Regions from separate parts of the Vallitalea pronyensis genome, predicted to be linked through region 2. Evidence: riboswitches for the same ligand, from Rfam matches in the RefSeq annotation. Region 2 holds a riboswitch; the other holds the start of a gene.
What was found. Region 2 has a riboswitch for lysine ahead of dapA (4-hydroxy-tetrahydrodipicolinate synthase). Riboswitches for the same ligand answer to the same signal wherever they lie in the genome.
Positions count from the first base shown of each region.

Region 1: linked by a shared signal. The riboswitch ahead of kal (3-aminobutyryl-CoA ammonia lyase) and the one ahead of dapA (4-hydroxy-tetrahydrodipicolinate synthase) in region 2 are both predicted to bind lysine.

Region 1 covers NZ_CP058649.1:4,310,252-4,325,607, forward strand. Annotated here, with positions in the region: gene HZI73_RS17980 (helix-turn-helix domain-containing protein) at 1-860, opposite strand, end outside; gene HZI73_RS17985 (hypothetical protein) at 1,073-1,327, opposite strand; gene HZI73_RS17990 (alpha/beta fold hydrolase) at 2,046-3,140, opposite strand; gene kamE (lysine 5,6-aminomutase subunit beta) at 3,379-4,173, opposite strand; gene kamD (lysine 5,6-aminomutase subunit alpha) at 4,249-5,796, opposite strand; gene kamC (lysine 5,6-aminomutase reactivase ATPase KamC) at 5,901-7,370, opposite strand; gene kamB (lysine 5,6-aminomutase reactivase subunit KamB) at 7,348-8,400, opposite strand; gene kamA (lysine 2,3-aminomutase) at 8,366-9,655, opposite strand; gene kdd (L-erythro-3,5-diaminohexanoate dehydrogenase) at 9,817-10,848, opposite strand; gene HZI73_RS18025 (3-oxoacid CoA-transferase subunit B) at 10,868-11,545, opposite strand; gene HZI73_RS18030 (CoA transferase subunit A) at 11,535-12,194, opposite strand; gene kce (3-keto-5-aminohexanoate cleavage enzyme) at 12,289-13,107, opposite strand; gene kal (3-aminobutyryl-CoA ammonia lyase) at 13,117-13,497, opposite strand; lysine riboswitch at 13,611-13,806, opposite strand; gene HZI73_RS18045 (glutathione peroxidase) at 14,383-14,853, shown strand; gene HZI73_RS18050 (SEC-C metal-binding domain-containing protein) at 15,041-15,356, opposite strand, start outside.
Region 2 covers NZ_CP058649.1:1,612,576-1,627,931, reverse strand. Annotated here, with positions in the region: gene HZI73_RS06815 (M18 family aminopeptidase) at 1-988, opposite strand, end outside; gene HZI73_RS06810 (DNA-3-methyladenine glycosylase) at 1,037-1,630, opposite strand; gene HZI73_RS06805 (DUF5721 family protein) at 1,854-2,306, shown strand; gene htpG (molecular chaperone HtpG) at 2,561-4,435, shown strand; lysine riboswitch at 4,495-4,677, shown strand; gene dapA (4-hydroxy-tetrahydrodipicolinate synthase) at 5,014-5,898, shown strand; gene dapB (4-hydroxy-tetrahydrodipicolinate reductase) at 6,071-6,832, shown strand; gene HZI73_RS06785 (methyltransferase domain-containing protein) at 7,206-8,327, opposite strand; gene HZI73_RS06780 (metal-dependent transcriptional regulator) at 8,418-8,900, opposite strand; gene HZI73_RS06775 (hypothetical protein) at 9,153-9,821, opposite strand; gene HZI73_RS06770 (FeoA family protein) at 10,212-10,469, shown strand; gene feoB (ferrous iron transport protein B) at 10,469-12,622, shown strand; gene HZI73_RS06760 (single-stranded DNA-binding protein) at 12,663-13,319, opposite strand; gene HZI73_RS06755 (hypothetical protein) at 13,466-13,927, opposite strand; gene HZI73_RS06750 (GNAT family N-acetyltransferase) at 14,043-14,840, opposite strand; gene HZI73_RS06745 (helix-turn-helix domain-containing protein) at 14,937-15,341, opposite strand.

The sequences.
Region 1 (15,356 bases), 2.7 Mb from region 2:
TCCGTTTTTGCTCGATTTAATTTACTTGGTGGGTAGCCACGAATACGTTTATATACTCTATTAAAACTTGATAAATTATTATAGCCTACTTCATATGCAATCTCAGATATCAACTTATTACTAGAAATCAAGCGCCTTTCAGCTTCACTAACACGTACAAAATCAACATATTCTTTAAAGTTTCTACCGGTTACTTTTTTGAAATATCTTGAAAAATGGTAATAACTCATGTTTACCATATTTGCTGCTTGTTGAAGTGTTATACGCTCATCATAGTGCCTTTCTATATAGACAATCAGAGGATTAATTAATTGTAGCTCATCTTCCTGAGGCAGTTGGGGATAGATAGTCAATGTACCATTTCGTATTAAAATAGCGATAATCTGATGGATATATCCTTTAATAAAGATCTCATGTGCCAATTCTTTATTCTCGTATTCCTGTAATACCCCCATGAAACATTCACGGATATTGCTTTTTTTAAAAGCATCTTTTTTCAAGTAATGCATGCCACTTTTTTTATTCTGCAAAAAAGCATGTATATATTTAGAATCGTATATGCTGGCACTCTTAATAACATCTGGTAAGAATTTGAGAACAAGAATCTTACATACATCGTTTCTTTCACACCAAGTACCGTGAATATCACCCTTGCTAATGACTAAGACGTCACCAGTTTCCACATAAAAAGTTTGTTCATTCACCTGCTGTCTAGCCTGACCTTCTAAGATATATAGTACTTCAATACAATCGTGCCAGTGTGGCTCAACAATAATAGGTGCCTTTTCATTATTTTGTATAAACACTTCCACAGGAAATGGGTCATTGATGGTAATTAAATCTTCTTTATAAGCTTCCACGGCATCCACTCCTTATGATTACACTCTACTATACACTAATTGATGGATAAACTCAATTACCTATAGCATTACATGGTTTAACCTTTCTTAAGGCGTATCTTAACAGGAAGGGTTTTATACATGATAGGTTTTTAATTACAAAAAAGAAGTCAGGTAAGTACCCAACTTCTTTTTTTATGGCTTATCAATAGCATATGATAGCTTTTCTTATCTTATACAAAAAAATTATACATACCACATTCAATCAGTTTGTCATCTTTTTCTTTCATGGCGTGGTTAACCTCATGGTAATGTTCTAATTTCTTTTTAATAGCCTTATAGCTTTTATTAATGGAAAAGTTAATCTTATAACTTCCGATGTGAATACCCATATTTATTAATTTCATCTTTAGGTCCTCCTTGTTGGTACTTTTCATACTGCTTGTCATTTCTTCATCTATTATATCTGTTACGGTAAATTCATTCATAATGATACACTCCTTTATGTTATCTGTTTAATACATATCTTTTTTAATTTACATTGTTTTATTTTGTATACTTGTCAAACTTTCTGTCTTTTAATACCATTGTCATACCTCCATAGAATCATATTTTTACATCAGATGTCAAAACCTTGTCGTTTTGTTTCAAATGGGCATGTATATTCCATGATTCTCCCCCCTTAAACTTATTAAACCTTTTCTCTTTGTCATAACTTAAAACATAAAAAACCACAGGTCATCATCCTATGGTTTTAGATTTATAACGATATTTGGGCATAAAAAAGCCATAGGATTGTATACACAACCTATGACACCGTTTAACTGCTATATGTATAGTAGAACTTAAAAGGCTATTGTCGTGTACATCGACTTTACACTATTCAATTCATTTAGGTTGTTTACGTTTATGTTGTTCATCTTTTACACGACCTCCTTAGTTTTTTAGTCATTTATCCAACGTGTGCTATTATATAGGATTTCCCTAGAAAATGCAACCCTTTTGTATGAATGTAATATTTCTGTAACATTAGTATGTATGGTTTTACCAACACAATTATTATATTCCCTATTTTTTAGAAGTTGACGCTTACGGTATATAACTTCACTATATTTACTATATATCATTAATCCTTATTTTAATATGCATAATCCGTTCTATTTCTAATGTAAATAAAACTCTTTACATTAGTCCACTAGTGCATGGCTAGTGAATAGACTCTATTGCATCTCTAACAAATTCTGCAAATTCATTGGGTTTATCAAGAAATGGAGTATGCCCTGCATCTTCCATAATGTACATGTTTTTAACAGGTGTGCTTATTGTGGCATAATATGCTTCCACCAATTGTGTGGGTGTAATATAATCGTGACTTCCTTGAATGTAAAACATGGGGACATCATAATGCGCATTTAAGTTATTCACATTAAACTCATAATACATGTAATTGATGACATTTTGTTGTAATGCCATAATTTTTTGGGTATTGGATGCATTTAAAAACCATTGAATATCCTGGATGGTCATATAGGGCGAACTGATGCCAAGCCACATTTGTTTTAATCCAGAAATTTCTTTATCACCTTTTAGGTACTTTGCTGAAGTCATGATCAAGTTTTCTAGATTAACTATATCAGTCTGTTGTGTGTTATGGCTTTTTTTAAACTGGGCTATAGCGTGTTCTAATTTATCTGAGTCCTCTTGATCAGCAAGTGCCATGGCCTGTTCAGCAGCTAGAATCTTACCTTGGTCAAAATCGATTACTTGACCCACACCAAAGTAAGCTGTTACATTTTCTGGATGCTTTTGAACATACGTACTGCCTAATACTGTGCCCCAAGATTGACCCATAATGATCACCTTGTCAACCTGAAGCCTATTTTTTACATAGTTAACAACACCATGTACATCTTCCAACATGATGCCAAAGGATACTTCCTCAGTGGTATCGTTTTTATAATAGGTTCTACCTGCGTGACGCTGTTCATAATTCACAAAGGTGTACTGTTTTTCCAGATCTTGCTGAAAGTAAGTTGATAAATAGGTTAATGGAAAACCTGGGCCACCATGCAAAAACAAAATGACAGGATTATCCCTGTTTTCGCCCCTTATTTGTAAATAGTGTTCGTTACCGTTAATTTCTACATAATTACTTTCTTGTATACCTTTATCCGTCGTAATTTTCGTTTTATTTACGTTCACCCTTCTTATAATAAATATAACCACAACTATCAGTATGATTAGGGATAGTATAAACAGAGAGAACCATTTCATCATTTTAAGTATTTTTCTTAACATCATTCAGCCATAACTCCTTAATCGTAAATCGTCGTATCGTTATTATAACACGTTTTGTCTTATTATAAGTTAAAATTATGTAAAATCATTTACAATGTTTTTTCTTACAAAACGATGGGTACAGGAGAGTATGATGATGTTAAGAAAGCGCATGTATGACTAACTGCCTTTCATATGTTCATATCTTCAAATAGACGGTTAGAGCTGTATTATTATCTGTTTCTGCCGTCCTGCAATTATACTAAGCATGAGCATTTATCGCCTTTTCAAGCTCTGTAACGATAAAAGATGCCACATCATCTGCATATTTACCTGGTCCAAACCCAGCATCATAACCTAACTCTTTTGCTAACTCATGGGTGATTCTTGGCCCTCCACAGATTAATTGAACCTTATGCCTGATTCCTTCTGCTTCTAATAATTCCACAAGCTCTGTGAGATTCTTAATATGAATATCCTTTTGCGTCACCGTCTGCGATACCAAAATGGCATCGGCATTCAATTCAATGGCCTGTTTGATTAATTCTTCGTTGGGCACTTGACTTCCTAGATTGTACGCATCAATCATGCTGTAACGTTCCAGCCCATAATGACCAGCATAACCTTTCATGTTCATAATCGCATCAATGCCAACGGTATGGGCATCGGTTCCTGTACTGGCACCTATAATCACCACTTGGCGCCCAATATTCTCTTTAATATATGCATCCACTTCTTTCATACCCATGGTATCCACTTGAATCCGTTCTACGTGAATGGTTGTATAATCCACACAATGGATTAAGCTGCCATAGACCACATAGAATGTAAATGCCTTATCTAACGCTTCATGCCAAACAACTGCTGGGTCGCTTAATCCCATTTTTTTACCCAACTGTTTTGCAGCCTCCATACCGTTTTCATTATCTTCTATTGGTAATGTAAAACTAACCTGAACCTTACCATCATTCATGGTATCACCATAGGGTTTTAAACGTGTCAGATCCAATTTTTGATCAAAATTCTTTTTCTCCATGGAATATAATCCACCGCTCATCCATACCACTCCCTTCTATTGTGCACATCTCAGATATACGTTATTTTTATGATTCTATGAGCATTTGTGTATTCATTAATCCAACATCAAATCAATAAAAGGATTAAAGTAAGTATTCTCCTTCTGAACCACACCTTTTAGTCCTTTACCCCCATTCATGGGTCTTTTTACTCCTGCAAATATACCCTTTTCAAGGGTCTTAAAAAGCCCTTCTGATTGGATCTCTTTTAATAGCACATGGGTTTTGGTAAGTACTTCATTAGCTCTATTTTGTATGATACCACCCTCTTTAAACGTAATCTCATCTCCTAGAGAATGCATGTTGTTAAAGATGTACCTTGCGTTCTCAATAGACAGTGCTCTATCTGCCATAAATGGGGTATGGATAGCTTCTGTTAACATGCCAAGTAAGTGAATCTTCTGACCTGTCATAATGGATATCATATTAAACAATGTATTCTGCACATGACCTTTGAAGATATTACCCGTCATAAATTTTGTAGGCGGCATGTATTTTAGAGGTGCTTTGGGGAAAATCTCTCGGGCCATCTGTGCCTGAGCCAACTCCAGTAAAAAGCCGTCTTTGAGTTCCGGGGTCATTTCAAAAGCATGCCCAAGTCCCATTAACTCCTCTTTTAGACCAGATAATAGGGCAAATTGCTCGTTGATAAATTGAGAAGCAAGGACGGTATGGGCTTCTTCAACGGCATCAGCAGTGGTGAGATAATTATCTTCACCTGTATTAATAATAACGCCTGCAAAACCGTTAATGACTCTAGAAAAGTATTGATCAATCATGGTACGCTGCATATTGATATCCCGAAAGAGAATACCATAAAGGGCATCATTCAACATCACATCTAATCGCTCTATGGCACCCATAGCAGCTATTTCTGGCATACATAAACCGGAACAATAGTTACACAGCCTAATGTAGCGGCCTAACTCTTCTGATACCTGATCCAATGCCTCTCGCATTAGACGAAAATTCTCTTGTGTGGCATAAGTGCCTCCAAAGCCCTCAGTGGTCACACCATAGGGTACATAATCCAACAAGCTCTGTCCTGTTGTACGAATAACAGCGATGACATCTGCTCCCTGCTTAGCTGCTGCAACGGCTTGTGTTATATCTTCATAAATATTACCTGTGGCTACAATGACGTAGAGATAAGGTTCTGTCTTATCGCCGTAAGCATCAAGATAAGTATCTCTTTTTTGACTATTTTTTTGGATTTTCTCTACCATTTTTTTAGCACACTGGTTAATGGCAACTTTTATATCAAAAGCATCTTTCATGGGTAGATGCACAAGATCCAAATCACCTGAAGCTACTTTTTCCGCAACTTCTTGAGGTGTCAGATCATAAGTCATCATGGCGTTTCCAATATACATACTAGCTCCAAGACCTAAGCTGCCGCTTTCCATAATATGGTCCACAACAATATTTGGAAGAGGTACCATGGCCTCATTCACACCATCTATACCTAGAAGACGACATATGGTTCTTTCAACGGAAACCGTTGTATGTTTTTCAATAAACCTCTGGGTCTCATGGGCTATTTCTTTAGCAGCAGTTCTTGATTCTGCCACTAATGTCTCATTTAGATGTAATTTACTCGTCACACCCACCACCTGCTTTCATTCTCTTAATTTTAACCGATTATAGACGTTATGCATTTGGTTCTCTCTGAAAATGCTTTTTTTATTAGTATGGATAATTAAATCATTTATTCCATGTTTCCAAGCTCTCTGGCAATGGTAATAATACCTGCATCAAGCCCCAATAATTCGGCTACAGTTAACGCTTCCTGAGGCACACCAGCCTCTTCACTGACCCATTCCAAATTATAATTCATCTTATCTTGAATATGCCCAATAGCTTTTTCAGGATCACTGCCTATCATTGCTCTTAAAGCAGCTTTGTCCATATGCTTAAGTCCAATAACCTGATAATGGGTCATCCCCTTATCCACTATGCCATCATAGTGAGTCGCCAATAAACTAATGGCATGCTGCTCTTTAAGATACTTGCATAGTGCACGTACAAGCAATGCACCTTCATGGGGATTTGTTCCCCTTGCAAACTCGTCAAGAATTACGAAACTTTTCCCCTGCTTTATGCCCTCAACCATTGCGTTAATACGAAGTATCTCCGCCCCAAAGGTGCTAATGCCTCGGCTTATGGACTGCATATCATCAGAAACAAAACAAATATACTCAAATAACCCGAAGCGTAACTCACCAGCAAATACAAAGAACCCCATATGGGCAAGAAGGATATTGAGTATCATGGTTTTGAGTGCCACACTTTTGCCCCCCATATTGGCCCCTGTTAAGATGGTTACGCCTTCTACTAACTGCATGCTAATGGGTACAAAAGATTTCCCTCTTTTTTCAAGATAAGCCATGACTTCTGGGTGTCTTGCATCTTTTATCTGCACCTTTAGTCCATCTTCTATTATGGGTTTTGTTGCCTTATAGTGTATGGCTAACGCGCCTTTGGCTCTCAATAAATCCAAACGGCCAATGGTGTCCATATTATATAATAACTTGTTTTTAAAGGCATATATTTTAGCACTCAATTGTTTTCTAATGGCTGTTTCAAGCTTATCTTCCTGTACGACAAGTGCTAATCGCTGTTCTTTTAGAACCTCAATTTTTTGTGGATTATCCTCAGCGAATATCTCTTTTTCTATACGGATTTTCTCTTTTCTAATAGGGCTAAGCTCTGGGTCATAGTGGTCATAGATATAAAAACTCTGTATGCCCTTATTCTGTGGATCAAGGAGATCAATTAGGGCTTTCATACTCGTGAGTCTTATATCCGTTGATACTGTTAACTGCTTATAATAAGCGCTTATGTCCTCCATAAGCATGGCAACATGTTTAATCTCAAACAACGCCACATCATCAAGTACTTTTTGAACCGTAAAGTTTTTGATTAACAGCTTGACATCTTTTAATTTTGCCATGACAGTTTCTATGGAGGTCCATATATGTTTCTCCTTTAGTAAACTTTGCATCATGGTTTCAACATCATTTAACGCCTTGATTAAACATGCCTTTTCTTGGGGTTGATAGAGCTGTAACATTGATTTTGCATATTTTCCATAAGGCGATATAACACGTAGCTCATCTAAGATATAAGGGAGACCTACATCTTCACCTAAACGTTTATCCATTGCTTGTATGATCATCACCCCTTACTTCAAAATCACTGTCATAGACATTAAAAACAGGTACAGAAATACGTCCAGCCAATTCTTCTTTGAACGCTTTTGAATCAAACGTATAACCGTCAGGTGATACAGGATTAATGGAGACGCCAATAAGATTGATGGAGTGCAAGACGTCTATTCTTCCACCACTTTTCATAAACCGTTCATACAAGTCACAAGACAGCATTAACTTGGTTCCATCTTCAACGATTACCGTCATGGCTTTTTTGGTACCTGTCATGATTCGCTTTAACATATCATCCGTTAGAACCCCTCTAATCAGTATATATTTTGAACGGGCATGAAGCTGTTCAAGAATACTATCCATGGATGACAAGGCAGTTACCAGGGATAAGGGCTTAACATGATTGTCTTGGTCAATAATGATGACCTTCTTATCCTCATATTGCTGAGCAATTTCTCTTACGTTATCATCTTTTGTCATGGGTATGCTTAACAAACGAACAACATGAACGGTATCTTCTATTACCAGCCTCATGTCTTCATGAACAGAAGCCCCTGTACTGAGAATAGCGGCTTCAGTGATAGCTGGTGAAGCTGATGTCTTTCTTGATATAGCGCCATCACATAGCACGGTGGTACACCCTAAGGAAATCAGTGTATCATAAAGTTTTTGAAGCTGTTGATTAACGGATGGCCCTGCCAATTCAATGTACCCATCAGTTAAGGCTTTGACAATGATAATTTCCCCCATAGGTGTATTCATACCTGTCGTTGCCATGATATCCAACGTTATATCACTCATGCTTACACATTGGTGAGCCGTTGCCATGATGGTGCCGCTGTACACCCATATTCGGGGTTTTTTAGTCCCTGTAACAACGTCTATAGCCTCGCCATCTCGGCCAATAGAAGTAAGGCCAAGTGTACATGTACCCCTAGCCTTATTTAATAAAAAATTAAGCAAAGTGGTTTTACCCACATTCTTCCCCATACCTATAATGGCAACACTTTTATAATCCGTTAGCTTGCAAAGCAATCTTTTCATCCTGAACATACCCTCTTAATTTTCTCTCTAAACCTTCAGGCTCCATCATGGACTTTTCATTACAGGATAGCAAACCAGCAACTCCTACAAGATGGCGGGAGGCTTCTCCACGACAGACCTCACACTGACATCCCGGTTCATAATGTTCAGGTTCTTTATAGGTGGTAATAACCCCCTCAAAATTCCTAAGCACCACTTTTTGATGGCCATGGGATATGAGGTAATTGGGCATAACGGGTGTTTTGCCTCCTCCACCTGGAGCATCAATGACATAGGTCGGTACACAAAAACCTGATGTATGCCCACGAAGTCCTTCCATAATTTCAATACCCTTAGCCACAGAAGTTCTAAAATGTTCAATACCTGCTGTCAAGTCACACTGATAGAGATAATAGGGCTTTACTCTAATTTTCACTAACTCGTTTACCAGTTTTCTCATGACATGGACACAATCATTCACACCTTTTAGCAAGACGGATTGATTACCAAGGGGAATCCCTGCGTTGGCTAACTTTTCACAAGCATTTTTTGATGCCACTGTGATTTCATTTGGGTGATTAAAGTGAGTATTCACGTAGATAGGATGGTATTTTTTTAACATGTTTACAAGATCATCTGTAATCCTTTGAGGCATCACCACGGGTGTTCTTGTACCGATACGTACCACTTCTACGTGAGGGATAGCCCTTAATTTTTTTATGATGGCTTCTAGTTTATCATCGGACATGAGCAGTGCATCCCCACCCGATAAAAGAACATCCCGAACACTAGGGGTATCTGCAATATACTGAATTGCCCGGTCTACACGACTGGTTGGAAGTGCCTCATCCTGATGTCCAGCAAAACGTCTTCTTGTACAATGACGACAATACATGGCACATTGGTCTGTAATAAGCAATAACACTCTATCTGGATAACGATGAACCAAACCTGGAACTGGTGAATGGGCATCTTCTGATAAAGGATCAATAAAATCCATTTTGGTTGTATGCAGTTCGAGGCTCATTGGTACTGCTTGCTTACGTACTGGATCATGCTCATTATGTTGATCAATCAGCGATAAATAATATGGTGTAATTGCCATTCTTAAGGATTGGAGACAACGTTTAATCCCTTCTTCTTCCGATGCATTAAGTGGTAAATATTGCTTAAGGTCTTCTAGTTTCTTGACCCTGTTTCGCATCTGCCACTTCCAATCATTCCAGTCTTCGTCGCTCACGTGACTATAATATGCATGCTTTTTACTATTATTCATTTCACACCCCGCTATTATCATTATTTTTTAAAGTATTAAGAACGCTACCTGCATATGTTGAATGGACACACCTACTTCACCCTTGCCCATTCAACATACCTCCTCTGTTATGGTTACATATTTTTAATCTTTACAGGGTTTCTTATACGTTCGCATTTAGCTTATAGGTATAATTTTTCAAAAATATCACGAATCACTTTGGATTCACGTAAATCATCTAACGTAATGTCTGCATGGTTTAGAGAATAACCGTTACCAATAATCATATGCACGTCTTTGCCAACGCCCTCAGCACCAAGAGCCGCTTTTGTAAAACTTGTTGCCATGGAGAAGAAATAGACAATACCTTCTTCACGAACGGGTAAAATCGTAGACATTTCTGTATTGGGTACATTCACACAGTTAATGGCCACATCAATTTCTTTGCCATTTGTCACGTTTAGGACTTCTTCTAATGTTTGAATAGGATTGGTTGCATCGGCAATAATCACGTCATGGCATAAACCTGTTTCCTCTAAGAATTTTTTCTTATTTTCACTTCTTACAAGACCAATAACCTGACCTTCTTCACCTACTTGCTTCTTAGCTTCATAACAGCATAATAAGCCAGATTTACCATTGGCTCCAAGAACAAGAACCGTCTGCCCTTTTTTCACAAGCTTTCTTGTTTGAGCTGGTGCACCTGCTACATCAAGGGCTGCTAGTGCTAAGGTTTCTTCCATATCATCAGGCAATTTAGCATAAATACCGCTTTCAAATAAAACGGCTGTTCCAATAATCTCAACCCGATCAATACCCATTTTAATAGCAGTAATTTCTTCTATTTTAAGGGGCGTCAACGTAAGCGAAACTAAAGATGCAATCTTATCCCCCACTTTTAGAGCCCGGTCTGTTAAGTCTTTTCCAATGGCTTTGATTGTACCGATTAACATACCGCCTGAACCTGTGACAGGATTCTGCATCTTGCCTCGTTCATTCACAATGCCCATAATCATGGCTTTTATCTTTTCTTCGTCGCCTCCACAAGTCTCTTTAATTTGTGTAAAACTGGCTGAATCAATGTTCAATGCTTGAACCTGTATTAACATCTCATTATCAAAAATGGTCATATCGTTAGATATTTTTTGTGCTGCTTGTGGTAATACCCCCTTAGGTTCAATCACTCTATGTGTGCCATATTTGCAACCTCTCATCTTTTCATCATCCTTTCACCTAAATATTTATTTGAACATCCATTATGTTTAAATCTTCAGCCACTGTTAATGCACATCCAGTAGCTTCTTGGACATCCTCTATGGTCACATCTGGATGAATCTCTTGGAGTACCAACCCATCCGATGTCACTTTCATCACACCAAGTTCTGTCACGATCAAGTCCACTACACCTTTTGCAGTCAAAGGTAGTGTACATGCTTCAAGAATCTTATGTTTCCCCTTAGCCGTATGTAACATAGCAATAATAACTTTCTTAGCACCAGTAACTAAATCCATGGCGCCACCCATACCTGGTACAAGTTTTCCAGGTATAATCCAGCTGGCTAGATTACCTTTTGCATCCACTTGTAAAGCACCAAGAACGGTTAAATCCACATGACCGCCCCGAATTAAACCAAAAGACATAGCCGAATCAAAATAGGCGCCATTAGGAAGTATGGTTACAGGGTCACCACCAGCATTAATGATACGTTCATCTTCTTGTCCTTCTGCTGCTACTTTGCCCATGCCTACCATACCGTTTTCCGATTGAAAAATGACTTCAACGCCTTCTGGAATATAGTTAGCAACTTTTGTGGGAAGGCCAATACCCAGATTCACTAGCTGACCATGTTGTAATTCCTTTGCAACCCGACGAGCAATGATTTGTTTACCTAGATTCTTATCAATCATCATGCCCCCCCTTTATGATATAGTCTACTAACACCCCTGGTGTCATAATGTATTCTGGGTCAATATCACCTGGTTCAACCAATTGGTCCGCTTCCACAATAACATGTTTCGCTGCCATAGCTATTATGGGATTGAAGTTCCTTGTTGTACCTTTGTATAAAGTATTGCCAAAGGAATCCACCACACTGCCACTTAAAATGGCTATATCCGCTTTTAAAGGCATTTCAAGTAAATAGTCTTTATCATTAATGGTCATCACTTCTTTTCCTTCAGCTACCATGGTACCAACCCCTGTCGGTGTCAGCACACCGCCTAAGCCATAGCCTCCTGCTCGAATTCTCTCTACCAGCGTACCTTGAGGGACTAATTCAACCTCCATGTCACCACTATTCATTAATTGACCGGTCATTGGATTGGTTCCGATATGGGATGCAATCACTTTTTTTACCTGCCGATTAGCGATCAGCCTGCCTGTTCCCTTATCTACAAAACTGGTATCTGAACTGATAATGGTCAGATCTTTGATACCTTGTTCAATGATAAAGTCAATCATTTTCTCCGAAGTACCGCAAGCCAAAAAACCTCCAATCATGATAACCAATCCATCTTGCATCAATGGTATTAGGTCCTGTTTACCCACTACTTTACTCACGTACTCACCTTCCCCCGTTATATTTTTTTAAATTAGCAGTACATGCAACACATGCCATAACTACCGTAATCTTTAAAAATTTTACTTTCTCTATCTATGATAAACCCAGTATACATCGGGCTTCTTCTGGTGTTGCTATTTCTCTGCCTAAGGCTTCAGCTATACGTACAATTTTCTCAACTAATTCCCCATTGGACTTAGCTAAAACACCCTTTTTTAGATAGAGATTATCTTCAAACCCTACCCTTACATGACCACCCATAACCATGCTTAATGTAGCCATACTTATTTGATGTCTTCCTATACCTGTTACGGTATATGTGGCATCTGTTGGTATACTTCCTGCTAAAAACACCAGGTCCCTTGGTGTAGCTGCAATCCCTCCATTAACGCCAAGAACAAAATTGAAATGGAGAGGTACTTTGATGTATCCTTTTTTATGTAAACGAAGTGCCATATCCACCATACCTTTGTCAAAAACCTCCAACTCAGGCTTAATGCCCATCTTATTCATGGTATTGGCAAATTCAATAATGGTATTTTCTGTGTTAACAAAAATATCATCCCCGCCAAAATTACATGTACCACAATCCAAAGATGCCATTTCTGGTTTTAATAAAGTAGGTTGAAGTCTTTCTTCGTTACTCATCCCAACAGCCCCGCCTGTTGAAGGTTGGATAATCACATCCGGACAGGCTTCTTTAATGGCTTTTATACATACTTCAAAACGTTCTTTGTCCTGTGTGGGTGTACCATCATCTTCACGCACATGTAAGTGAATAATGCTGGCACCTGCATGGTATGCCGATTTTGCCTCTCTGACAATTTCTTCTACCGTATAAGGAACACTTGGATTTTGCTCTTTGGTCACTTCAGCTCCACATATCGCTGCTGTAATCACTAACTTCTCCATATAACACCCCTACTTTCTTTGCTTATCTTTTGGAACAACACAGGTTCCACTGGCTTTACACACAATGACGGGTTCTTCCAATACATCAGCTGCTGAATCATTAACATCAGGTCTAAGAGCAATGACTTTTTTAGCTACAAAGGTCATTTTTCGTGAGGAATTGCCACATGAGGTTATCTCTCCCTCACATTCTATGTAATCTCCAGCATAGACTGGTGCTAGAAATTCTACGTTGTCATAAGCTCGAAATAAGCCTTCATCGCCATCGTGACGTATGAGCAATTCTGTTGCAACATCCCCAAAAAGCTGTAACATCTTAGCACCATCCACTAAATTTCCTCCATAATGTGCATCATGCATGCTCATGCGTAAACGTATGGTTACCTTCATATCCTTCACCCTTTCCTTCTTAAGATTAAAGACTGTTTTAAAGACAAAAAAACACTGAAAATAAAATTTCAGTGCATAAATAAAAGCCATTTATGTATGAAATCTTATTTCATAACATAAATAGCTCTCCATTATCCTATTGGCTATCAATCATAGGTTGATGGCAGTGATAAGGCATTATTCTTATCACCAAGCGTATACTTATGAACCCGTATACCCTTTCGGCAAAGTGACCCTTCGTCTTTAATTTCAGAGGTTCATCTCCTTAGCACTTAAAGACTACCCTTCCTTTGCGCCTCTATTCATGGTTATATTCACTTATAAATCATGGTATATAATAAATTATATTAGTTAATATAACGGTTATGACTTTATATTAGCATTTTCTATTTTTATATTCAATTATTTGTCAATTACTTCTATTATTACTAATAATTTTGAAATAATTTTTATTTTTATTTAGCAAATATTCAATTCGCTTTATATTCTATAACTGTGGAGGTCTATGGATTCCCCATCTCTTTTCTAAACGATCTTTACTAAATTAATTGTAATAAACCTATTTCTTAATATTCATATGTTGTCAGGTATCCTGGATAAACACAATTATTTTTATCAATTATCACTTGACAATTATTATTATATAATATATTATATTATTAAATAAACACATAAACTCTTTACTTAGCTATCCTATTATGTCATTTAGACCTACATAATACATACATAATCCATTCATAGAACAAAGCGACTATGTCGCGTTTTGCGAAGCAAGTTGTTTCGTTAGGAAAGTTTCCTTAGCACAAATGAGAACGCTTCTATCTCATTTGTTAAATTAGAACTTTCCTATAAGATGAATAAGAAAATAAAGTTAGAGGTGATTATATGTCAATATACGATTTTAATGTAGAGACTATTCAAGGGGATCAAGTATCTCTGGAAACTTATAAGGGAAAGGTTATCCTTATTGTCAATGTAGCCAGCAAGTGTGGCTTTACAAAACAATACGACGGCTTAGAAAAACTCTATGAGGCATATCAAGATAAAGGATTCGTTATTCTTGGATTCCCTTGTAATCAATTTAAGGAACAAGAACCTGGCAGCAATGAAGAGATTCAAGAGTTCTGCCGACTGAACTTTGGTGTGACTTTCCCAATGTTTGCAAAAATAGATGTCAACGGTGATGAAGCGCATCCACTTTATCAATACCTTGTCAAAGAAACAGGTGGGAAAAAAATACCTTGGAATTTTACTAAGTTTTTAATTGGACCTGATGGTCAAATTGTTAATCGCTATCATCCAATGAAACGTCCTAAGAACCTTGTAAAAGAGGTGGAAAAATTATTAAACCAGTAATGTGTTAGACACGCAATACATGTTGTTAAAATAGCCTCCTCTATTTTATACACATAAATAAAAGGAGCTATCTTATTTCACAGAGGTATGGATAATTTCATACTCATGTGACAGTGAGGTGGCTTCTTTTTAACATGACTAATCATAAAACAAACACCCTGCATTTCTCTAGGGTGTTTGCCTATTGCTATTGTTTATTTAAACAACATTGTTTATATTTTTTACCACTGCCACATGGGCAAGGTTCATTACGTCCAATTTTCTTACCTTTTACAACAATCTTTGTTTGATTGTAGGACTTTTTAATCTCTTTTCGCTTTTGCTCTGTTAAAATTGTGTCCCACTGAGGAAGCGTATATAACCAGTCTGCTTTTGCATCAAGCATGTTGTAATATAACTTCTCCATATCTATAGCTAAGTCCAAAGGACTTTCTTCCGTTAGACTATCTAAATCCAGTGTATTGACTAAACTTGTGTTAATGCCATCTAAGAAACCTGCAAAT
Region 2 (15,356 bases):
TTGGGTCATGCTCCTCTTGTGCATTCGGATGAAGGGCATGGGCACCATCTGCTGATATAATAAATGATGTTTCAAACATACGTAAATGTTTGGCTTTACTGCGATTAAGTGCAAGAGAAAGACGTTCCAAAATATTGGCAAATAAGGCCGAATCTGCCCCTGCTTTTGTACCACTGCCAATTTCTTCACTGTCAAAACATGCTGCGATATTAATACCATCATAACACTTGGACTGAATGATGGACCTTAGGCTACCATAGACCATGGCTAAATCATCCAGCTTAGGTGCTTGTAGAAATTCATTATCAAATCCTATCATATGCCCTTCTTCAGCTACATACAGATAGAGATCAAAGTCTAGGATTTCTTGAGCATCTACCTTCATTTCTTCTGCCAGATAATGCAACAAATAATTCTCTTTTTCCAAGGCATCATTGATTTGTCCAACCAATGGTAATGTATGTTTTTGAGGATGTATTTCAACACCTTTGTTTACTTGACGGTTCATATGAATGGCCAAACTTGGTATGGTCAATAACGGTCTCTTAAAATCCACATAGCTTATTTCTGGCTTTAAAGGGTTCTTGGATTTTAAGGCAACCTTACCAGCAATGGATAATGGACGGTCGAACCATGTGGAGAATATAGGTCCTCCATAAACTTCCGTATTTAAACTCATATAACCGTCACTCACTATTTCAGATTTTGGTTTTATTTTAAAGCATGGGCTATCTGTGTGGGATGCAATGATTTTGAAGCCCACATGGTCAATAATCTCTCCCACATCTATAGCAAATAGCGCTGTTGGATAGGGGCTGACATAGTATTTGCCATTTCTCTGTATGTGCCATTCCTGGCCCATTTTTAATTCCCTGAATCCTGCTTCTAAAAGCATACGTTTCCCTTCCATGACACTGTGATAAGGTGATACACTTTTGTTAATAAATGCCAATAAATCCTTGGCATAATCCATTGAATTTTGACGCATTTTAATCATCCTCCATTATCGTATTGATGGTTATCCATAAACTGCCTGTTACTTATTTATATAAAAACGCCAGAGATAGTCTGCGGCTTCTTCTGCATAATCAATGTTAATACGTTTGGCTTTATGTATAGCATATCCTTTTTCTTCCCCACTATCATAAAAATAAAATTGATCGGACAGAAAATCCATGCCATTTTGTTCTTTTGTAAGACCTAAGGCAAGACATAGCTTACCGGGTCCATTGGAAAAATTCTTTTTCTGGTAATTGGTAAGTGTGTCGTATGATTTCTGGTATCGATTCAGACACATCTGCTCTCTATTTTTAACGGGTACGGCTCCTCTTATTAACACGGCGCAAGGGTTACCCGCTTCTTCTGTCACCACATTTAAACAAGCGTACATGCCGTATATCAGATAGATATAAGCATACCCAGCCTCACCCCACATGACTTCTGTTCGAGGGGTTCGCTTACCACCGTAGGTATGACATGCTTTATCATGAATGCCCGTATAAGCTTCCACATCCGTAATCTTGACCACTAAATCAACGCCATTATGGTTATAGACCATGTATTTGCCAAGCAGCTCTTGAGCAACGACTAAGGTATCTCTTTGATAAAAACGTCTATCCAGTTTTTTCATACATCTATCCTCACGCTCTTCTAATCTTCATTCTTTCATTTATCATTTTTCGCATTTTTTTTACTTTATGACATATCCCTCTACCATATTACAATAAAAGCATTGAAAGTTCTACCTCTATTTTGTATCATATAACATAGAGAATGGGTTCATCTATCATACATGCCCATGGAAGGAATGTTAAATCATGATATCTTTTGAAATAACCGATATAAAATGCTTCATGAAAAACCTCTTAAAAGAGCAGATGTTTGATGATTTCGAAGTTTCTGGTGTGGATATTACCACCTTTACAAAGTTCAGTATCACCTGTGATATAAATGATAAATACCTTTCCTCAGATGAAAAAGAAATACTGGATAAGCGTTCCCTGGTCACTTGGTCAGAAATTAAGGATGTTCTATATCACATTATTAAAGGAAATCGGGTACCTACCAAATTTAAAATTATATTTGTCTTACCTAAAGACCGTACCAGACAGCTTGTTGAAAAGAATCAACTGCCAGTCAAAGAAGATGGTGTTCATGGTTTGTTTATCAACATTAATTTTGAAGATGGTCTCCTTAAATGCACCACAGGAACTTCACTTAAAGTTTTCACACTGGATAAAATTCTAGAAAATTATTGGGATGATACGGTTAAAAAGTTTTTTAAAAAGCATGGAATCGCTTTATAACCCCAATTCATGGGAAAAGTACCCGTTACTTTTTCCTTCTTGTTAGCACTCCTCTTAGTTGAGTGCTAGTTTTTTCTTGACAAGTGAAATATTTCGATTTATTATACTATATAAGGTGGATAAGCATCATTGTACATAACACACATCATGATGAAGAAGATTCACCTCCATAACATTAATCCAGGTATGTTGAAGGATTGAACTTACGATGTTGTTTCAGCATATAAATATATATTTACTTAGGAGGCGTTTAAATGAATACAGAAAAAGGTAATCTATCCATTCATAGCGAAAACATATTTCCCATTATTAAGAAATGGCTTTATTCTGATCATGATATTTTTGTGAGAGAGCTTATTTCCAATGGATGCGACGCTATAACAAAATTAAAAAAGTTAGAAGTTATGGGTGAAACCACACTTGCTGATGATAATGTTTTCAAAATTGAAGTGATTGTGGATGATAAGGCAGGAACCCTTACGTTTAAAGACAACGGTATCGGTATGACTGCTGAGGAAGTGAAGCAATACATTAATCAAATTGCATTTTCAGGTGCTGAAGATTTCTTAAGCAAGTATAAGGACAAAGCAAATGAAGATCAGATTATCGGACATTTTGGTCTTGGTTTCTACTCTGCTTTTATGGTAGCGGATCAAGTACAGATTGATACTTTATCCTTCAGTGAAGGTGCACAAGCCGTAAGATGGATGAGTGATGGCAGCAGTGAGTATGAAATGAGTGACGGTGACCGTACAGAAAGAGGTACAACCATCACCCTTACAATTGGTGAAGACAGTAAAGAGTTTTTAAATGAATATACTGTACGCAGTACCATTCAAAAATACTGTTCCCTAATGCCCATAGACATTTTCTTAATGAATCCAAATAAAGAAGAACCTAAAGATGAAAACGGTGAGCCAAAAGAGCCCGCTGAACCTACACCACTTAACGATACACACCCCCTTTATCTTAAAAAGCCTAATGAATGTACCGACGAAGAATATAAAGAATTCTATCGTAAAACATTCATGGATTTTAAAGAGCCATTATTCTGGATTCATCTAAATATGGACTATCCTTTTAACTTAAAAGGTATTTTATATTTCCCTAAATTAGGCAACCAATTTGATACCATGGAAGGGCAAATCAAGCTCTATAATAATCAAGTGTTCGTTGCAGATAACATCAAAGAAGTTATTCCTGAATTCTTGCTATTATTAAAAGGTGTACTGGATTGCCCAGACCTGCCACTGAATGTATCAAGAAGTTTCTTACAAAACGATGGTTTTGTGAAAAAGATTTCTTCCTACATTACCAAGAAGGTTGCTGACAAACTTAATTCCTTATATAAAAACGACAAAGAGTCCTATGAAAAATTCTGGGATGATATTCACCCCTTTATCAAATTTGGTTGTTTAAAAGATGACAAGTTCTTTGATAAAACTAAAGACATTATCTTATACAAAACCACAACAGGTGATTATGTGACGCTTCCTGAATACCTTGAGCGTAATCGCGAGAAGCATGAAAATAAAGTGTACTATGTGACGGATGAATCACTGCAAGCACAGTACGTTAAAATATTTAAAGATCATGACATGGAAGCTGTTATCATGAATACAACCATCGACCAGCCTTTCATTTCTCATATGGAAACGAAAGAAACGGAAACTAAGTTTGCTCGTATCGATGCAGACCTTACGGATACACTAAAAGACGAAGATGACACCAGTGAAGAAGATAACAAGCAGCTTGTAGAAGAAGTACAAGAGATCTTCAGAAAAGCATTAAGCAATGAACAACTGAATGTATCCCTAGAAAACCTGAAAGCTGAAGATATCTCTGGTATGATCCTTTTACCTGAGGAATCTCGTCGTATGCAGGATATGAGTAAAATGTATGGTATGTTTGGTATGGATAATGCCATGATGCCAACTAATGAAAGCCTGCTTCTTAATAAAAAGAATAAATTGGTTAAATATATTATTGATAACAAAGACCATGAAAACACAGCTATCTTCTGTGAACAGATATATGATCTTGCTATGATTAGTCATAAGCAATTGGCACCTGAAGCCATGACTAAATTTATTGAAAGAAGTAATAAAATTCTACAGAAATTAATTTAATGGTGTTTTGGCGTTGACAAATATCACATGAGATGATATGATAATAATCAAATTTAATACGGTATGGTAGAGGCGCATGTTTCATGAGTAAGCAATTGGATTCGTACAGGCGAAAGAGAAGATTGGTAAAAGGGTAACATGCCGAAGAAGAAAATACCTGTTTCTATTTTCTGTCTGGGTATATAGTGAATAACTATATAACTGTCATAGACTAATGATGGCTATGGTGTGCTACTTGTGATTCTTTAATAAAACTCACAGTCGGCATACGTATGCCGACTGTTTTTTATATCTGCCAATACCTACATGAAGCAGCATTATATGTATTAGGGAATGCCCAATAAGAACTCCCCATAATATACTATAGTATCACTATCTTTTGCATACGATAGGTTTAAGAGCTTTACTTATTGATGTTTAGCCCTAAAAAAGATATACTATAGAAGTTGAATATAATAATATACGTTCATGCATGAAGTATTATCACTTTCAGTGAGACGATTAGCGTAAGATAAAACAGGATATACATTGGGAGATTACCTACAATTAAATGATATGACTCTAGAGGAGGTTTTTAAATGGCTATTTTTACAGGATCTGGTGTAGCGATTGTCACACCTTTTACGAAAGATATGCAAGTGGACTATGCAGGTTTAGAAAAACTAATTGATTTTCAATTGGATGGTGGTACAGATTGTATCGTTATCTGCGGTACAACAGGTGAAGCATCCACATTGAACGATGAGGAACATCTAGAATGTATTAAGGTGGCTGTTGATCGTACAAATAAACGTGTACCCGTTATTGCAGGTACCGGCAGCAATGATACAGCTCATGGTATAGAATTATCTAAGAAAGCTGAACAGTTAGGTGTGGATGGTTTGCTTCAAGTCACACCTTACTACAATAAGACAACACAAAAAGGTCTTATTCAGCATTTTACTTCCATTGCAAATAGTGTAAATGTACCCGTAGTCTTATATAATGTACCATCCCGTACAGGTCTTAATATTAATGCTGCAACTGCTGCTGCATTATCTCATGTGGATAATATTGTTGCTATAAAAGAAGCAAGTGGTAATATCACCCATATTACCGATTTGATGCACAAGTGTGAAGGACGCCTTGATCTCTATTCTGGTAATGATGATCAGATAGTACCTCTTCTCTCACTAGGTGGTAAAGGGGTTATTTCTGTTATCGCTAATATGCTTCCACAGGAGACACATGATATTGTCATGAAATACATGGAGGGTGATACAAAAGGCAGTCTTGATTTACAAATGAAACTGCATAATCTGATGGGTGCCCTATTCTGCGAAGTTAACCCTATTCCAGTAAAGACCGCTATGGGTTACATGGGTCTTCCAGCTGGTCCATGTCGCTTACCACTAACAGATATGGAGCCTCAAAACATCCAGATTCTGAAAAAGGCTATGCAAGACTACGGTATCAATATCTAATCCATAAAGCTAACCACTGGGTTCATTTAAGAAGCATCATGCGTCTATGAATGGCTCAGTGGTTCTGTTATAATAAGGTTAGCCTATCGTAAAATTTATTCTATGGATTGACATACATGAAACTAGATATACATGAAGACAAAAATGGTTACATGATGAAAGGAGTATTACAATGACTAGAATTATTATGCATGGTTGTAATGGTAAAATGGGACAGGTGATTTCAGGGATTGTTGCAAACGACCCGGAAACATCCATTGTTGCTGGAATTGATATTTCAGACCATATGGATAATCCCTACCCTGTATATACGCGTATAGAAGATCTTGATGTGGACGGTGATGTAATCATTGATTTCTCTATTGCAAGTGCCGTACCCACTGTACTTAACTATGCAAAGTCAAGAAAAATCCCTCTTGTGCTCTGCACAACAGGGCTTACAGAAGAACAGATTGCTACGGTTAATGAAGCCAGTAAAGAAATTGCTATTCTATTATCAGCTAACATGTCACTTGGTGTTAATCTGCTTCTTAACCTTGTAAAAAAAGCGGCTAAGACATTAACCGGTGCGAATTTTGATATTGAAATTGTTGAGAAGCATCACAATCAAAAGATTGATGCGCCAAGTGGTACTGCTTTGGCTTTTGCAGACTCTATTAATGAGTCACTTAATCATGAGTATACGTATAATTATGACCGTTCCACCAGTCGTGTGAAGCGTGAAGGTCAGGAGATTGGTATTCATGCTGTAAGAGGCGGGACCATTGTTGGGGATCATGCTATTATATTTGCAGGACAAGATGAAGTGGTTGAACTTCACCATAGTGCATTGTCAAAAGATATTTTTGCGGTTGGGGCTGTGAATGCTGCTAAGTTTTTGAGTCAGAAGTGTCAGGGAATGTATGATATGCAGAATGTGATTGAGAATTATTGATTTGTGATATTCAATAACAAAAACTACAAAAATCAAAACGCCCAACGGAAGTATTGTAAAACCATATAGCGTCATCATACTCTCTCGTTGCATTTGTTGCTTTTATCTGTTTAATAAGGTGAGCAACAAGCTGCAAAAGTCGATATGATGACGCTATATGGTTTTTTGTGTTGCTGCCACTTTGATGCCGGTAGAACCGCTTAGTAAGCCTGTAAAGTGGTAATATCTAGTGATTCTATGGAAAACCGTTTTTTTATATTGTTAGCCTTAACTTATAGGATTAGATTACCTGAATTACAAAGTTGGGTGTTATGTAATTAATGGTATTGTAAGTTTTTTGAGATGCTAATGGGATGCTTACATCATGTAGGGATTATTTTACTTTGGTTCCGAATGAAATAATGAGGCATAGTGCTTTTAGGATGGATAGATTGTGTTGATGTTCTTTTATATACTGGGTTATTTTTTCTTCGTCTAGTATATAGGACTCGGCTTCTTCTCGTGATGTGCCTCGGTTCATAAATAAGGTGATTATCTTTTCTTTTTCTTGTGGGGATAGTGTGTGACCATGGTGATTTGCTTGTATGAATTTTTCTTTGGTGGTATGGTAGGAGGCTTGTTTTGGGGTGATAAATTTGACTTTGTCGTTCATGCGTACATCAATATCTGTTAGACCTAGGTCTTGCATGTAGAAGGGTAGTTTCATACCGATAGCATGATCCCGTCCTTCTGATGCCATTTCACAGTGCCATAGTTTATGTAGGGCGTTGTTTTTGCTGAGGGAGTTAAAATGCAGACCATCCAAGTACATACTGGCATTTTCTAAGGCACGATTTATTTCAATACAGATGACTTTGCCGCCAATGGTTACACTACTTATCATTTTCTTTAAGATCTCATAAGGATTGTTTATGTGTCGTAGTACAGCTTGGCAGATAGCTATATCGTAATTTTGATTTGTTGTGACTTGGTTAAAATCACCTTGAATAAAGTGGGTTTTATATGGGCTATCTTTGAAGTTATGCCTTGCTTTGGTAATTAAGGTCTCACTGGCATCTATACCTGTATAGCTGCTCCCCTTAGGTAATAATGGCAGCATAAGTTTGCCTAAATAACCATAACCGCATCCAAAATCAAGGATGCTAACTGGCTGATGAAGCCTCCATACCTGTTGTATAAGGAATGCCATATAATCCTCATTCCATAGTTCATCCCTTGTTTGTTGTAAATATGACAGCTGATTATCCCAGTGTGCTACTGTTTTTGTTGTACGGTAGATGTAATCGCTTTTGAGAGGCTCTAAACCTAACAGTTGGTCTACAGACACCTGAAAGTAGCTTGCAAGCGCTGGCAGTAAGCTGATATCTGGTAGGGTTGTACCATTTTCCCATTTACTGACGGCTTGGTATGTTATACCGAGATAGTCAGCTAATTCACCTTGCGTAATGCCCTTTTCTTTTCTTAATTGAGTAATGGCTAATGTAATCTGCTTCATATTATCCCCTCCTGTACTTTCTAAGTCTATTCTAAAAGATTGTAACAGGATTCACAATAACTTTACTGTGGAATTTATTCAACCAGGGATTTAGTGCTGGTTCATTTCTTTATCTATAAAAGCTTCATATCGTTCCTTTATATCTTTATTTTGATTCATAAAAGCATTAAAACACTCTAGGTGATGTAACAGTTCTGGACGTATATAGTGCTCAATTAGTTCTGTATCTTTAAGAACGCTACCTTGATTCCCTATAAGTTCTAGAAATCTTTCGATGACGTGATGACGATGATAGAGATATTCTCCTAGAATTTTACCTTTTTCAGATAACTCAATGAGCCCATATTTTTCATAGTGGACCAAGTCAAGGGCGTTAAGCTTTTGAACAATCTTGGTGGATGATGATGTGCGCACATTTAATTTTTCAGCAAGTTGATTCATACGTACATAGGGACTATTCATACATAGTCTATAAATCATCTCCATGTAATCTTCCATACTTGGCGTCAACTTCTTTTTTTCACGATCAAGTATTTCATAACCTCGAAAGGTGTGAAAATCAGATAAATGCATCCCTAATCCCCTCCTTCTTATTCAATCTATTATCGCCTATTCAAAATTATGTCTATCATATTCTTTCCTCTTTTTGCCTTGTTAGAAGACCTGGGTTATCTATCACGAATAGCCTTTAATTTGGACTATTTCTTCAAGAAATGCTGTACCCACGAAAAGCAAGCGCTTACTATGTGTATGGGTAAACTGAAACTGTTATACATGATTATAAAAATATCAACAAATAGCCCATATTTAGTACATTATAATGTCTCAATTAATTATCTCGAACAACTTATTTTTTTGTTTAATGCGCTCTATGCCTATCACGTCTAAAGATAATTCAGTATGATAGCATTCACTTAATACAATACTCATCTCTTTTAGTGCGTAAGAACACCATAAGTCATTATTGTATGAAAGTTGCCCATAATGGTCATCTTTTTCATATAATTCCTTAGCTTGATTATAATATTTAAGAGCTTCATCATGATCTATTAGTAAATAAACATCACCTAATAGTTCAATATTCATTGCATAAATATAAGCGAACTTAGGGTCAGTATTTTTATATTGGGCTATTATGCTTTTCTGAAAAGATGCATTATACTGCGCTAATATACTAGCGTATTCATTATGTATATATTTATAATAGTAACAACCTACATTAATTAATGTATTAGCATGGTAATTGCAAGTAAGATAGTTATTAAAAAATAGTTCATTCATATTTCTATAATGCATTCCAATAAGTTGATACATAGATGCTAATTCTTCATACTTGCGTTCACTCAAGAATCGACTTCTACTATTGTTTATAAAATCATCTAAAGCAATTGGATAAATCAAATCATTATCTATAGCTTCTTCAGACCCTTTAATTAATGCATCTAGATAAGCTTTATAATAATCTCTATCTATATTAGTTATATTTTTATTCATTACATTATCACCCACTTATATATTATAAATAGAATTATATATCACCTTGTAGAACTGTACAAGATGGTATAATTTATTTAAATTTCACCTATATCTGATTATTTGAAAGGAAATAAAAAAGCCACAACCATATTATAATGAAAATATATCAAAGATAAAAAATATCTCATAGATAATTTATCTACCTATATTTTTGTTAATGCGTTTCTCAATTATCTCATTCAATCTATTATTACCTATTCAAAATTATGTCTATCATATTTTTAGAAAAAAGAATAGTACGTGCACACATTGAGTTGTACCCTCCATATAGTATTAAAGACAGTTGAAAAAGTTTCTTACGGCTAACTTTTTCAGTTATGAATAATGAAATTAGAGGTGACTCGGTTTATGAATCCATTGATTTCCCTTGATAAACTATCTGTTGGCAAACATGGTACCCTTCGACAATTGCTAGCTGATGGTGTTACAAGAAGGCGACTCCTTGATTTAGGATTAGTGCAAAATACACCTGTTAAGGCCCTTTATAAAAGTCCTGCTGGTGATCCTATTGCTTATGAAATACGTGGTACAGTCATTGCGCTTCGCTCGGAAGAAGCGTCACAGATCATGGTTGAATGTCAAATAGATAAGGAGGAAACAATCTAATGGGACTTACAATCCAATCCACGGGACTTAATACATTAAAAGAACGCTTTGATGTTGACCTGCATTCACCTGATGATGTGGTAATCGCCCTTGCTGGTAACCCTAATACTGGCAAGAGCACTGTTTTTAATGCTTTGACGGGACTTAAACAGCATACAGGAAACTGGCCTGGAAAAACCGTTGTTAACGCCCGTGGTACATTCACACATAAGAGTAAGAACTATGTTGTTATTGACTTGCCAGGTACATATTCTCTCTTATCCAATTCTGTGGAAGAAGAAATTGCTAGGGATTTTATATGCTTTGGTAAACCCCATGCTGTTGTGGTGGTAGCAGATAGCACGTGTCTTGAAAGAAATCTTAATCTTGTTTACCAGATTCTTGAAATTACCAACCAAGTGGTTCTATGTGTGAACCTCATCGACGAAGCTGCCAAAAAAGGCATAACGGTTGATTGCAATGCACTTTCAAGGGAATTAGGAATTCCTGTTATACCTACAAATGCTAGAGAAGGGAAAGGTCTTGATCGTCTAAAAGATACTTTACATACCGTAAGTCATAAGCCTATAACGCATTCACCTGTTACCATCCATTACCCTCCTAGCATTATACAAGCCATTGATGAACTGACGCCTTCTGTTACTGATATTTTAGGAAACAGTGGACTTGATCCTAGATGGACAGCTCTTAGGCTACTTGATGGGGATACAACGATTATCAAGACCATTGAAGCTTATCTTGGCATTACGTTGTCAGATAACGAAACGTTAATGAAAGAAATCCATGCCATGAAAGAAAATCTAATCCATGAGCATGGTCTAGATATGAATCATTTTCGTGAACAGATTGTTCATAGCATTATAAAAAAAGCTGAAAAGACAGCAGCATCCGTTGTGTCCACAAAAGAAAATAAACGTCGTGATTTTGACCGAAAAATTGATAAAGTGATTACCTCTAAGCTGTTAGGGGTGCCTATTATGCTATTGTTGCTTGGTTTAATTTTCTGGATAACCATCATCGGTGCTAATTACCCATCTGGACTGCTATCAAAGCTGTTTTTTAACATTGAAGACCAGTTAACTGCCTTTTTTAACTGGGCAGGTTCACCTGATTGGCTCCACGGTATTCTTGTCCTTGGTTTGTTCCGTACGTTGGGTTGGGTTATTTCCGTTATGCTGCCACCTATGGCTATCTTCTTCCCTCTATTTACCTTGTTAGAAGACCTGGGTTATCTACCACGAATAGCCTTTAACTTGGACTATTTCTTTAAAAAATGCTGTGCCCACGGAAAGCAAGCACTTACCATGTGTATGGGTTTTGGCTGTAATGCAGCAGGTGTTACCTCTTGTCGCATTATTGATTCACCAAGAGAGCGTCTTATTGCCATAATCACCAATAACTTTGTGCCCTGCAATGGCCGTTTCCCAACCCTCATTGCATTAGCTACGATTTTTATTGTTGGTATTGGTAGTAGATTCTCCTCTGTGATTGGAACCCTTGTCATTCTCCTAACCATTATATTAGCTGTCATGATTACATTCGGTATATCAAGACTACTATCAAAAACACTATTAAAAGGCATGCCCTCTTCTTTTACACTGGAATTGCCGCCTTATCGAAAGCCTCAGATTGGAAAAGTCATCGTGCGTTCATTAATAGACCGTACCTTATTCGTACTTGGTCGAGCCATTGTGGTAGCGGCTCCAGCAGGTATTCTTATCTGGGTGCTTCAAAACATAATGTTTGGTGACATCAGTATACTGACCCACTGTGCCAATTTCCTTGACCCATTTGCCTCACTCATTGGTTTAGATGGTTATATCTTAATGGCTTTTATACTTGGATTTCCTGCTAATGAAATTGTTATCCCTATTCTCATTATGAGTTATATGTCCACTGGCGCTATGTTGGAACTTGACAGTTTATCCGCTCTGAAAGATCTGCTGGTGAATAACGGTTGGACTTGGTTAACGGCTGTATGTACCATGCTATTTTCCCTTAACCATTTCCCTTGCGGCACGGCCTTATTGACCATAAAAAAAGAGACGAAAAGTACCAAATGGACCATTCTCTCTTTTATCATCCCTACTGTTACAGGTATTTTAGTTTGTTTTATCGTTGCTCAAGGAGCTCGATTATTGGGTTTAGTATAAGTGGCATAGTAAATGAGGCTGTTTCTATAATAGCCTCATTTCAATTCTCTTCCACTTCACTTTCGCTTTCTTCTTCATATTTTTCTATTTTAGAAATGGACACTTCATAAGCTATTTTACTGATGCTATCTGTTTCACTGACTTTCTTTTGATACTCCCTGCTTTGAATGCGTCCCCATATTTTTATACGGTCACCTACTGTAAATTTTTCTGCAAAACGAGCGTTACGTCCCCAACATATGGAAGGAATATAATCGGATTTATTATATGGGCGATTGACTGCCAGCAATATATCCGTAATTTCACGTCCAAATGGTGTTGTACGATACATAGGCGGTTTACATATGTACCCATCTAAGTATATGTAATTGGGATTACGCTTAATTTCATCTTCATTTAATATATCTATTTCTCGAGCAAAAACAGTTAAAACCAACCTATTTTTGCCATCTATCTGCCTGTTATAAGAGCGAAACTGCCCTTGAAGTTCAACAAATTGCCCTCGCATATCCTGTGTGACATCCAGTAGACGTTCTGATACCATGACAGGAATTTTATCGGAGTTATCGCTTAACCTAGATATTTCAACTACAAAATTATAAAACCCTTCCCCATATACTTCATGACTAAAATCAAATGTTGAGTATATTTTCCCAATGAGGTTAACCTGATTGTTTCTGATAACATTATCTTCCATAAACCTTATCTCCCTTCTTCTTTATCGAATGACTAATTGTAAGGTTTCTCTTTATCCTTGTGCATTCAATAAATTTCCTATGTTAAAGTTTTTCTATATCTATTTTTATTCCTATTGACTGATTTTTAGAAGTAGATTTTGGGGATTTATCCTTCCTTTATGGAATTTAACTTATCATGAATTTGCCGATTTATGAGCATGGCTGCTGTTACTGCTGACATAATATTATAGACATCGCGACCCCAAGAAGCCTTGATAAATACAGGGAATTCTTGTGGTTCTATGAGTCCATCACCTTCACCTATTTCTCGCTGTATGCAATAGATCATCGTTTGATTGGTATCACTATCGGCTTCAAGGCTGGATATGGTTACACTGGATTTCTTATTCAGTCCAAGTGTAATAAACCTACAAAGAGGAATGTGCTTTATAGGTATGTGTTCCAACTTATTGTCCACGTTAGCAATTGCGTAATAGATAGAGGACTTCTGCTCATCTGTCACATGAATCATCAGTGTCTTATCTGTTAATATTTCGATATGGTATTCCACATCGATTATGGCTATAATGTCTTCAAAAATGCTGATTAATTGAGATACTTTATTCATGCCCGTGATGAGGATTTTCTTCATGGATAGCAACCTACCTTTAATCTTATCAATCTTTAAAAATCACTATAGCATTATTATGGTCGAATTTCTCATGTATCATCCAATTAAATCATTATTTTCTTTTTTCGATCATCATTTTCCACTTACCAATGGGCTCAAATCCAATACGGTGATACACACTTCCAGCGTCTGGGTTATGATAAAATAGACATAGTGTTTTACCTTCATCCAACACTTCACCACATAATTTGGATAAACAGCGTCCCATATAACCTTTTCTACGATAACCTACTTTTGTAGCCACACCTACAACCATGGCTGATTTACTGTTTTCTGCTGTGGTTTGAGCCAATGAAACCATGTCACCTTGTTCGTTTTCTATATAATACATACGCCCTGTTTGATGTTCCATGTTAAGCCTAATACGCTGGACGCTATTGGTATCTGTCATTAAAAATTCTTCAATACTTTGTAAGAGTTCATATATCCTTGGGGCATCTTCTAATCCTGCTCGCTTAACACCTTCTTCATAGCTTAAAAGTTTATCTTTATGGGTTATTTCACAGAAATAAGATGATTTTACATGACAGTCATCCAGTACACCTTTGAAACGATCCACCACATCTTCTTTGCCACTTATCATTTTTCGGCAGTCATAAGACTTAATAATGTTCACATACCCTTGTATATCACAACTCTTATCTTTAAAATAAGGGATAAAATTCTCATTGTATCTTAGCAAGACACCTATTAACTGATCATGGTCATCAAAAGAGCCCCATACTTCTTGAAAATCTTTATCAAAACCGAATTTCTCAATATCACCAATGATAAACAGGTTAATGGATGGTTCCTCACTAACAAATGCTAGAACTTGCTTTCTATCATTTTCTGTTAATTTTCTCAACATATACATCATCCCTTCATTTTGTTTTTCCTTCTATTGTATTACTTTTTCAGACAATGTCAATACTTTTTACAAAAAAAGAGTAACCCACTGGCTACTCTATTTATCTATATCATATGTTGCTGTATCTTCTGCAATTTCCTTGACGTGTTTTAATGATTTTATGATAACCCTTCTGGTACGTTCTCTAATGGGTTCACCATGGAATAGAAGATCATCATCAACTTCTAACTTTCTCACTAATTTATTCAATTCTTCATCAATCTCTTTGTTATCATGCAGCTTGGCTACTGGTGTAGAATGTTCTGTAATGCCCATGAGATAATCCATGGATACATTAAAAAATTTAGCTAGCTCTTTTTTCGTATCGTCATCAGCTTGCCTAGCATTACGTTCATATTGAGATATATTATTTTTTGATTTTCCAACGATTTTTCCTAATTCTTCTTGGGTAAGTCCCTTATTCAATCTTAACAACCTTAATCTATCATGGAATCCTGGCATGCAAACCACCTCTCA